2 regions of the Candidatus Pelagibacter sp. PS_16 genome follow, and region 1 is predicted to be linked to the other one. Evidence: riboswitches for the same ligand, from Rfam matches in the RefSeq annotation. Region 1 holds a riboswitch; the other holds the start of a gene.
The links. A riboswitch is a leader RNA that binds a small molecule or an ion and turns the genes downstream of it on or off. The one in region 1 is predicted to bind glycine.

Region 2: another riboswitch for glycine. It lies ahead of gcvT (glycine cleavage system aminomethyltransferase GcvT); the one in region 1 lies ahead of AC5SL0_RS00530 (malate synthase G).

The regions. Positions count from the first base shown of each region.
Region 1 is NZ_CM182074.1:96,019-101,870, forward strand. Features, by position in the region: gene dnaX (DNA polymerase III subunit gamma/tau) at 1-1,271, shown strand, start outside; gene AC5SL0_RS00520 (YbaB/EbfC family nucleoid-associated protein) at 1,275-1,592, shown strand; gene recR (recombination mediator RecR) at 1,597-2,208, shown strand; gene AC5SL0_RS00530 (malate synthase G) at 2,195-4,390, opposite strand; glycine riboswitch at 4,461-4,547, opposite strand; gene AC5SL0_RS00535 (acetyl-CoA carboxylase carboxyltransferase subunit alpha) at 4,639-5,745, shown strand; gene secA (preprotein translocase subunit SecA) at 5,740-5,852, opposite strand, start outside.
Region 2 is NZ_CM182074.1:259,352-265,203, reverse strand. Features, by position in the region: gene gcvP (aminomethyl-transferring glycine dehydrogenase) at 1-1,743, opposite strand, end outside; gene gcvH (glycine cleavage system protein GcvH) at 1,744-2,124, opposite strand; gene gcvT (glycine cleavage system aminomethyltransferase GcvT) at 2,121-3,227, opposite strand; glycine riboswitch at 3,305-3,394, opposite strand; gene AC5SL0_RS01370 (DMT family transporter) at 3,419-4,300, opposite strand; gene AC5SL0_RS01365 (5-oxoprolinase subunit C family protein) at 4,287-5,240, opposite strand; gene AC5SL0_RS01360 (5-oxoprolinase subunit B family protein) at 5,233-5,852, opposite strand, start outside.

The DNA.
Region 1 (5,852 bases):
GCAAACAAGCATTCAATGCATTATTAAAAACCTTAGAGGAGCCGCCAGAATATTTAAAATTTATCTTTGCAACAACAGAAATAAAAAAAATTCCAATTACAGTAGTCTCACGTTGTCAAAGATTTGATTTATCTAGAATTAAATCTTTAGAGTTGTTTGATTTTATTAAGAAAATTAAAGAAAAAGAAAATGGTAACGCATCAGATGATGCTCTTAAATTAATTGTTAAAATTTCTGAGGGTTCAGTTAGGGATGCGCTATCGTTACTTGATAGAGCTCTACTTACTTTGGATAAAGACAAAGAATTAGATCTTGCAGCAGCACAAAAAATATTTGGTTATTTTGATAAGTCTCAATTAATTGATTTATTTGAATTAATATTTGAAGGTAAAGAAACTGAAGTTCTCAACACTTACAGAGAAATATATAACCAAGGTGTTGAACCAAAAATTTTTATTAATGATTTCTTAGAGCTCTTATATTATTTTAAAAATATTGATTCACTAAATTTGGATGGTAATAATTTTTTATTGAATGATGAAGAGTTTAATAAAATTAAAGATCTTTCAGAAAAAGTTAACAATGAGACCCTAATATTATTTTGGCAATTTACTATTAAAACACTTGAGGAGCTTGATATTGTTTCTAATCAACATTTATCAATGGAAATGTTCTTAATTAGATTAATTCATTTAAAAAGTATTAAACAGGAAAGTGAAAAATATAAAGAAGATAGCAAACTATTATCTGAAAGTGAAAACCAAACATCTTTTTCCCCAAAAAAAACAAACGAAGATATCTTTGGAATAAAAGATAAATCTGAAACAATAGGGCAAATGAAAAATATTGTTCAGGAAAAAGATATCAAAGAAAAAGAAAATAATAACATTGAAATAAATACCAGTCTTATAAATTCATTTGATGATCTATTAAAAGCATGCTCTTCTAAAAAAGAGATTAAATTAAAATATGAATTAGAAAAAAATGTTAACCTTGTAAGTTTTGAGAACAAAAGAATTGAAATTTCATTTAATGAAGATTTAGATAAAGATTTTATTAAAGATCTTTCAACAAAACTTTTTGAATGGACCAATGAAAGATGGATTATAAGTCTAAGCAAAACTAAAGGACAGCCATCAAAAAAAGAAGAAGAAATTAATGAAAAAAAAGAACTGATAGAAAGTGTAAAGAACTCCTCAATTTATAAAGATATTTTAAAAAATTTCCCTGACGCAGAACTTATTGATGTTAAACCTAGAAAAGAAGATTAAAGAATGACTGATTTTACAAAAATTTTAGATAAAGCAAAAGAATTAGAGGCTAAAATGAAAGAGAGCCAAGAAAAAATAAAGAACATTCAGGTAGAAGGAACGTCTGGTTCAAATTCTGTAAAGGTTACTTTAAATGGTGAAAATGAAATGATCAAAATTGATCTTTCAGACGAAATATTAAAGGAAAATAAAATTATAATCGAAGATTTGATAGTGGCTGCCCATAATAATGCAAAATCAGAATTAAAATCTAAGACATCTGAAGAAATTTCTAAGTCTACAAGTGGATTAGGTATTCCTGGTTTTAAATGGCCACTTTAAGAATATGCAAAATATTAATGAGATAGAAGAGTTAATTAAATTAATTTCTAAACTTCCTGGCTTAGGTCCTAAATCTGCAAAAAGAATTGTATTAAAACTTATTAATAATAGGGATGAACTTGTAAAGCCAATGGCAAACACGTTGGCACAAGTTTATAAAAATGTTATTAGGTGTCAATCTTGTGGTACTTTAAAATCTAATTCATTAGGCTGTAACAATTGTGAAAATTCAAAAGAAAAATATAATAAAATATGTGTAGTTGAAGACATTGCAGATCAATGGTCAATTGAAAATTCAAATATCTATAAAGGCTACTTTCATATTCTTGGTGGCACTATTTCTTCTGCCGGCCAGAGAAAAGAGGATCTTTTGATTAATTCATTAGTAGAAAGAGTTTCAAGAGAAAATATTGAAGAAGTTATACTAGCAACAAGTGCAACAGTAGAAGGTCAAACTACTGCTTATTACATAGAGGATAGTTTAAAAAAAACTTCTACTAAGGTTACAAAACTTGCTCAAGGACTTCCTGTTGGTGGTGAAATAGAAAGTCTCGATGATGGAACTTTATATTCAGCTTTTAAAAACAGAACTGGAATTAAAACTAATTCTGACTAGATTTCTTTATTAATCGATTTAGATGTAATAACGGTTCTGTGTAACCCGAAGGTTGCTCTTTACCTTTAAAGATTAAATCACAAGCTGTCTTAAAAGCAATTGATTGCTCAAAATTTTCAGACATCATTTCGTAGCTTCCTCTTCCGGAGCGAGTATAGGCACCATCATTTTTATTTTGATCATCAACAATTTTTGCCATTTTTTTCATTACTTCCATAACTTGTGATTTTGTACAAATATCGTGATGTATCCAATTAGCTATATGTTGAGAAGAAATTCTTAAAGTGGCTCTATCCTCCATCAAACCAACATTATTAATATCAGGTACCTTTGAACAGCCAACTCCATGATCTATCCATCTGACGACATACCCTAAAAGAGTTTGTGCAGAATTGGAAATTTCGGAGTTAATTTCTTCCATTGACCAGTTTGGTCTGTCTGCTACAGGAATTGTTAACAAATCATCCAGTTTTGCAGATTCTCTTTTTTGAATTTCTTTCTGTTTCTCAAAAATATTTATTTCATGATAATGAAGAGCATGAAGAGCTGCCGCTGTAGGTGAGGGAACCCAAGCACAATTTGCACCAGCATTTAGATGCCCAGTTTTTTGTTCCATCATCTCTTTCATTTTGTCCGGCATAGCCCACATTCCTTTGCCAATTTGAGCCTTACCAGAAAGACCACATTGAAGACCTATGTCTACATTGTTATTTTCATATGCCCCAATCCATTTAGAAGATTTCATGTCTCCTTTTTTAATCATAGGACCAGCTTCCATTGAAGTATGCATTTCATCACCAGTACGATCTAAAAAACCAGTATTAATAAAAAATACTCTATTTTGCAGTGTTCTAATACACTCTTTTAAATTTGATGAGGTTCTTCTCTCTTCATCCATAATTCCAATTTTACAAGTGTATTTTTCCAATCCTAAAACTTCTTCAACTTTAGTAAAAATTAAATCAGTAAATGAGGTTTCATCAGGGCCATGCATTTTTGGTTTAACAATATAAATGGAACCAGTTCTAGAATTACCTTTTTTTTTAATATCATGAAGGCAAGCTGCTGAAGTTATAAAGGCATCCATAATACCTTCTGGTATTTCAGAACCATCTTTTAAAGTGATTGCTGAGTTAGTCATAAGGTGTCCAACATTCCTTACCAATAATAAACTTCTTCCATGTAGCTTTAATCCTTTTCCATCTTTAGAAACATAACTTCTGTCGGGATTTAATTTACGCTCATAAGTCTTTCCATTTTTTTCAAAAGTTGATTTCAAATCACCTTTCATAAGTCCAAGCCAATTACGATAACAAATAACTTTGTCATCAGCATCTACTGCAGCAACACTATCTTCATTATCACAAATAGTTGAAACTGCAGCTTCAACAATAATATCACTAATTTTAGCAGGATCTTGTTGAGCGCTAAAAGCATTTGGGTCTATAATTATTTCTATATGAAGATTATTATTTTTTAAAATTATTGCTGATGGATCATTGGCCTCTCCTCTATGACCAATATATTTATCTTTATTTTTTAAAGATGATTTATTACTATCTTTTAATACTGTTAAAGAGCCATTATCAATTTTAAAGCCTGTAATATTATGCCATTCAAAATTTTCTAGAGGAAAATATTTTTCTAAAAAGTCTCTTCCATATTTTATAACCATTTCTCCTCTTAAAGGATCGTATCTTTGAGTGGCACTATCCTCAGATTGATCGATTACATCTGTACCATATAAACTGTCATATAAACTCATCCATCTAGCATTAGCTGCATTCAGTGCATACCTTTCATTCATGATTGGAACTACTAATTGAGGTCCAGCAATACTAGTTATTTCTTCATCAACATTATTTGTTTTGATCTTAAAATCAGGGCCTACTTCTTTTAAATAATCAATTTCTTTTAAAAATTTTTTATACTCCTCTAGATTGATTTCATTTCCTTTATTTGCAATATGCCAATCGTCTATTTTTTTTTGTAAATCTTCTCTTATTTTTAATAGCTCTTTATTTTTTGGGGCTAGCTCATGAACTACTTGGTCGAAGCCTTCCCAGAATTTTTCAGAAGAAATATTTGTATCTTTAAGCAGCTCTTCATTAACGAAGTTAAGCAATTTATGAGAAACTGATAGATTGTGTATTTTTGTATATTGTTCTTTCATAGCACCCATTTTACCCCATCTGTATTTTTGCCTGAGAGTTTTGCTCCATCGGCGAGATAAATCTCTTTCCAGAGTGTTATGTTTGTTATCGGTCCATTTGCCTGAGAGTTTCCGGGGTGGTTGCTCCTTCGGCGCTATTTAAAATAGTCTCTCCCGATATTGATTAAGACTATCTCTTAATAGAATTATGTCAAATATAAATTATTTGAAACATTTTATTGCCTTTTTTCTTAATTAATTAATAATTAAACAATCATATGAAAAATTATTTAAATTTTGAGACAGATATTAAAAACTTAGAGATAGAAATAGACAAACTTAAAGATCCTTATAATCAAGATGGTCTTTCAGAAGTAGATACCAAAAAAATATCTGAGTCTCAAAAAGAGATAGATAATAAGCTACAAGAAATTTACTCTAACTTAGACCCTTGGCAAACCACTCTAGTTGCAAGACATGAAGATAGACCTAAAGCAAAATTTTTTATTGATAATTTATTTGAAGATTTTATCCCATTGTCAGGTGATAGATATTATGGAGAAGACAAATCTGTATTAGCAGGATTTGCAAAATTTGATGAAAAATCTGTCTTAGTTATTGGTCAAGAAAAAGGGGACAGCCTTGAAAGTAGAATTGAAAGAAATTTTGGAATGATGAGACCTGAAGGTTACAGAAAAACAATTAGATTAATGAAATTAGCAAATAAATTTAACATTCCGATAATTTCTTTTATAGACACACCCGGAGCTTACCCTGGTGTAGGAGCGGAAGAAAGAGGTCAAGCAGAGGCAATTGCAAAATCAATTGAGTGCTGCATGTCGTTATACGTCCCAACTCTTGCAATTGTTATTGGAGAAGGTGGATCAGGAGGGGCAATAGCACTTGCTTCATCTAACAAGGTAATCATGTTAGAAAATGCAATTTACTCAGTAATATCTCCAGAGGGCTGTGCCACCATTTTATGGAGAGACCCTAAAAGAACTTTAGAAGCAGCAAAAGCTATGAAATTGTCTTCAAAAGACCTTTTAGAACTAAAAGTAATTGATGAAATTATTCCAGAGCCAATTGGTGGTGCCCACAGAGATAGAGACCTAATATTAGATAACGTAAGAAAATCGATTGAAAAAAATTTGAATGAATTTTTTAACATGAGTGGAGAAGAAATTTTTAATCATAGAAAAAATAAATTTTTAACTATTGGAAGATCTAAAGGTTTCGTAAATCAATTAGATGATCTAAGTACACTCAGCATGAAAGAAAGTAAGGTTAATTTATTTATTAAAAACTTCTTTAAATCAAAGTTAAATTTAGCAGTTTTATTTGGAGTAATAGTTTTATTGGGCTATTTTATATTTTCTTTATAAGGCCCCACAACAGTTTTTAAACTTTTTACCTGTAGCTTCACATTTCTCATTTCTTGAAATTTTTTCATTTTTTCTTTTTATTAGTAAACATTTTGGATCGTTAGATG
Region 2 (5,852 bases), 160 kb from region 1:
TGTTTCACCATTTTTTTCATGAAATTTACGTATTACCATTAGACCAGCAAACTCTCCTTGAGCACCAGCATTTGGTTGCAATGAAACTCCAGAAAATCCAGTAATTGATCTCAACCAGTTTTTTAAATCTGTAAATAATTCTCTATAACCATCCATTTGCTCTACAGGAGAAAAAGGATGTGGCTGTGAAAATTCTTTCCAGGTAACTGGTATCATTTCTGCAACTGCATTAAGTTTCATAGTGCACGAGCCTAAGGCAATCATAGATTTATTTAAAGCAATGTCAGAGTCTTCTAATTTTTTTAAATATCTAAGCATTTCTGTTTCCGAATGATAACTATTAAAAACTGGATGATCTAAATAAGTTGAAGTTCTTAATAGGTTTTTTGGAATATTAGATAAACTTTCATTCATAGTTTCTTTAATTGTTTCTGAACAATTAAAGATTTTTAGTAACTGATTTGCTCTATAAAGATTTTTTCTCTCATCAAAAGATACTGCTAACATTTCAGAATTCACTTTTCTGATGTTCACTCCTTGATCTAAAGCATTTTTGTATATCTTCTCTGTTTTATCTAGAGTTTTTATTGTAACCGTATCAAAAAATTCATTTGAATAAAGTTCATAACCAGATTGCTTTAGTTTATCTGCAAAATTTTTAGTTAATTGAGAGACACTTTCTGCAATTTTTTTAATTCCTTGTGGACCATGATAGACCGCATATGCTGCAGAAACTATTGCCAATAATGCTTGTGCAGTACAAATATTACTTGTAGCTTTGTCTCTTCTTATATGTTGCTCTCTTGTTTGAAGGGCAAGTCTATATGCTTTTTTCCCATGTCTATCTACTGACACACCTACTATTCTGCCTGGCATTGATCTTTTATATTCATCTTTTGTAGCAAAAAATGCTGCATGGGGACCACCATAACCCATTGGAATTCCGAAACGTTGAGAGCTACCGACAGCAATATCGGCACCTAACTCAGCAGGTGTTTTTAGTTTAGCGAGTGCTAACAAATCACATGCTAAAACTGCTTTTCCATTAAATTTATGTATTTTACTAATAGCCTCACTTGGGTCTTTAATATCTCCAAGAGTTCCTGGATATTGAATGATACCACATATAATATTTTCTTTAATATCTTTATCTTCGTCACCAACTATTATTTCTAGGCCTAAAGGTTCAGCTCTTGTTTTAATCACATCAATTGTTTGAGGATGACAATTTTTTGAAACAAAAACTTTTTTAGATTCAGACTTAGATATTCTATAACTCAATCCCATAGCTTCCGCTGCAGCTGTTCCTTCATCTAAAAGAGAGGCATTAGCGATATCCATTCCAGTAAAGTCAATTATCATTTGTTGAAAATTTAATAACATTTCCAATCTGCCTTGTGCTACTTCTGGCTGATAAGGGGTATAAGAAGTATACCATCCTGGATTTTCTAAAATATTTCTAAGTATTACATAGGGAGTATAAGTTCCATAATAACCCATTCCTATAAAGCTAGAATAAATCTTATTTTTTTTAGAAATATCTTTTAATTTTCTAAGTGCTTTATATTCAGAATTTGGATCACCAATATCCAAATCATCTTTAAGAAGAATTTTTTCTGGTACAGTATCTTTTATTAAATCATCAAGATTTTGGTATCCCAACTCTTTAAGCATAACATTTTGTTCATCAATAGATGGACCTATATGTCTTTGTATAAAATCTTTTTGAGCATTCTTTAACATTTAACTACCACTTTCTTTTGAAAATTTTTCGTATTCTTCTTTATTCATTAATGAATCCATTTCAGACTTATCAGTAATTTTTAATTTAAAAAACCATGCTTCATTTTCTGGATCAGAATTAACTTTTGCAGGATCGTCAACAATGGCTTGGTTATTTTCGATAATTTCTCCAGATACAGGAGTATAAATATCACTTGCAGCCTTTGTAGATTCTACAACTCCAGCATTGCCATCTTTAACTACAGAAGATCCTATTTCTGGTAACTCTACGAAAACTATATCTCCTAGCATTTCGGTTGCATGTTGTGTAATTCCTACAACAGCAGTGTCTCCATCTAACTTTATCCACTCGTGTTCTTTAGAATATTTTACTTCACTCATTTACTAGCTCCTTTCACATAACTTTTTTTATAAAATGGCAAATTACTTATAATTGCCGGATATTTTTTTCCTCTCACTTCTAAAAAAACCTTAGTATCAATTTTAGAAAATGAATTTTCTACATAACCCATTGCAACTGGGGCCTGAACGCTGGGTCCAAAAGTTCCACTTGTAATTTCCCCAATATTTTTATCATCCTCACTAAATATTGAAGTTTTTTCACGGGCTATAATTCTTCCTTCTGGCTTAATACCTACGCGGATTTTGCTTACTCCTTTCTCGATTTGAGATTTAATTTTTTCACATCCAATAAACCCACCCTCAAGAATTCTATTTTTTGATATCGCCCATTTTAAATTTGCTTCTACTGGGCTTTTATTAATATCCATGTCATGACCATACAAACAAAGTCCCGCCTCTAGTCTCAAGGTATCTCTGGCACCTAATCCAATTAAATTAGCCCCTTCATCTATGAGTTTTTGCACAAACGCTTCTGCGTTCTCATTTTTGATAGATATCTCAAATCCATCTTCGCCGGTATAACCTGATCTTGTGATATAAATATCCTCTTTAAGATAATTAAACGTATCACCATTCATAAATTTTAGATCTGATACTCCATTGATTATCTTTTCTAGTATTTGGACTGCTTTAGGGCCTTGAATTGCTATAAGCGATAGCTCTTCACTTAAAATCATTTCATACTTATCTTCTAACAATTTAGTTAAAAGTTTAAAATCTGTATTCTTACAAGCAGCATTTAATACAATGTTAAAACCACCTTCAACTTTTGTGATAATCAAATCATCATAAATTCCTGCTTCATCATTCATTAAAAAACTATATTTGGATTGATTTAATTTAGCCTTACTCAATTCAGCTGGAAAAATTTTTTCAAGATCTTTTGCCAACTTATCATCTCCTTTAATGAATAACTGACCCATATGGGACACATCAAAAATACCTGCATTTTCTCTTGTACTTTTGTGTTCCTCAATAATTCCTTTAGAATATTGAATTGGCATTTGATACCCAGCAAATGGAACAAACTTAGCTCCATGCTTTTGATGTAAACTGTAAAGTGCGGTTTTTAAAATATCCATATTAACTTACTGTACCCATCTGTATGTTTGCCTGAGAGTTTTATTCCGTCGGCGAGAACTTAATCTCTTTCCAGAGTTAATATGTTACGGTCCTTTTGCCTGAGAGATTCCTGGGTGGTTGCTCCTTCGGCGCTACGATTGTTTGTAGTCTCTCCCGTATATAAGAATAATCTACCAGATATGTAACAGAGTCAATTAATAATTTTTTCTTTTTTATTTGAAAAAAGTAGTGAGTAAAATTGCAATAATACAGCAAAAAGAATTACTCCTCCTCCAATTAAAGTAAATAAAGAAGGTCGTTCAGCTGCAAATAAAAAGGCCCACATTGGCCCCAACACAGATTCGGATAACATGATTATACCAACCATTGCAGATGGTGTGCTACGTGCACCCATAGTTATAAATATAAAACCAAATCCTACTTGGAAAAAACCTGCTGTAAAACCTAAAAATATATCATGTGAAGAAATCATAAGCTTCTCAGATAATAAAAATCCAATAAAGCATGAACTCACACCAGCTATAAATTGAGCTGGCACCATGTCAACTGTAGGAAATTTTCTAACAATTATAATTAAGACTGCAAATGTAATTGGCATGCTAAAAGCCGCTAAGTTTCCAGACATCTCTCCTGGTGATAAAGAATTACCTACCATTAATAGGACACCCGTAATTGCTAAAATAATTGAAGCTAAAGTAATAGATGAAATTGTTTCTTTTAAAAATAAATAACCAAATATTGCTAAAAAGAGTATTTGCGTCGAAATAATAAAATTAGTATTGGCAACAGTTGTATTATACATCGCAAAGACGTACCCACAAAAACCAAATGATAAAATAACTCCACCAATAAGTCCTGGTAAACCTGAATCGTAAAACGCTTTAAATAATTTTTTTTTATAAGTAATTATTAAAAAAAGTAAGACTGTTAGCGAAAAAAATAAAGATCTCCAAAATAATATTTGCCATAAGGTTGATCCTTCAAATGATTTAACAATTAAGCCTCCAAAGCTTAAGCAGCAGGCTCCCATAAAAACTAATATAGGACCTGGAATTTTATTAATTACATTCATTTAAATATTTATTTGTATCTTCTGTGTATGCTTTAAATATATTCTGAGCTTCTTCAAGACTTACTTCCTTAAAGTTTATTTTTGTTCCAGGAGTTAATTGCCCAACTAAATCAAGATCAGCAGTAATAACTACTCCAATCTTTGGATATCCTCCAACTGTTCCATGATCAGATAACATTATTATTGGATTACCATCAGCTGGTACTTGAATAACTCCTCTTACCAAACCTTCTGATTTGATATTGGTGTTTTCTATATTTTCTAATTTTGGACCTTTTAATCTTATTCCCATTCTATCAACAAGGTTTGTGATTAAAAAATCTTCATTAAAAAATTTATCTATTGCATCCTTAGAAAAATAGTCAAAATTTGTACCCTTAATAATTCTAATGATATTATCAGTAGAATAATCATAATTTATTTTTTTGTTCATTGCACTTTTGGTATCAATTTTTTTAATAAAAATTTTATCATTTATGGAATATTTTTTTCCATTATTTGGTCCAATATTTGCTTTAGTATTTATGGAATAACTGCCCCAGGTTTTTTCTAGATCAAAGCCACCATTAACGGCTAAATATCCATACGTAGAATTTTTGGTTGATATTATATCTATTTGATCCTCTTCATCTAAAATATAACTTTTGTAACACTCACCATCTTCAACCTCTAAATTCTTTCTAATGATTTTAAAAAAAATATCTCCAGATATTGCAAAATTAATTTTTCCATTCTTTAACTTTAAAAGAGGGCCTTGGTATGCAAACTCTAATACAGGCTCATCTAATTGATTTTCAACTAGTCTATTTGATAATGTATAATTTCTTTGATCAATTGCTCCACTTACTGCAATACCGATATGATATAAATGATTTCTACCTTTGTCTTGAATGGTAGTATTAACTCCTGCCCTTACAATCTCAAAATATGTTTTATTCATTCCAATTTAAATATTCTTCTTTTGTTATTTGGTAAAAACTTACTTTATCACCTGGATTAACTAGAGCCGGTTGAACTAAATTTTTATCATCAAAAATTTTCTTTGGGGTATTACCAATAATATTCCAACCACCAGGACTTTCAAAAGTATAAATATTTGCAAATTGTTCTGTTATTCCTACCGATCCTTTAGGCATCTTTAACCTCGGTGTTTCTAATCGATCACATCTAATATTTTCATTAAGATCTCCTAAAAAAGGCATTCCAGCAATAAAACCAGTCATATAACAAAAATATTCTTTGCCAAAATACAGTTCTAATATTTTATCTTTATCTATATTCAATTTTTCAATTAGCCTTAAAAAATCTAATCCATACTCATCGTCACAACAGACTGGAATCTTAATTTTTTGATTATTGTTTTTAATATCTCTATTAATAGTTAAGCCCTCTATAAAATTTTTAATTTTTTTATAGTTGGTTACAGTCAAATCAAAACTAACAATTAATTTATTATAAGAAGGTGTTAAGTTAGTTATTCCTTCGATCTTTTTATCTTTTATTAATTTTGATATATGGTGAAAGTAATCTATGACGCTTGAATTTATTGCTT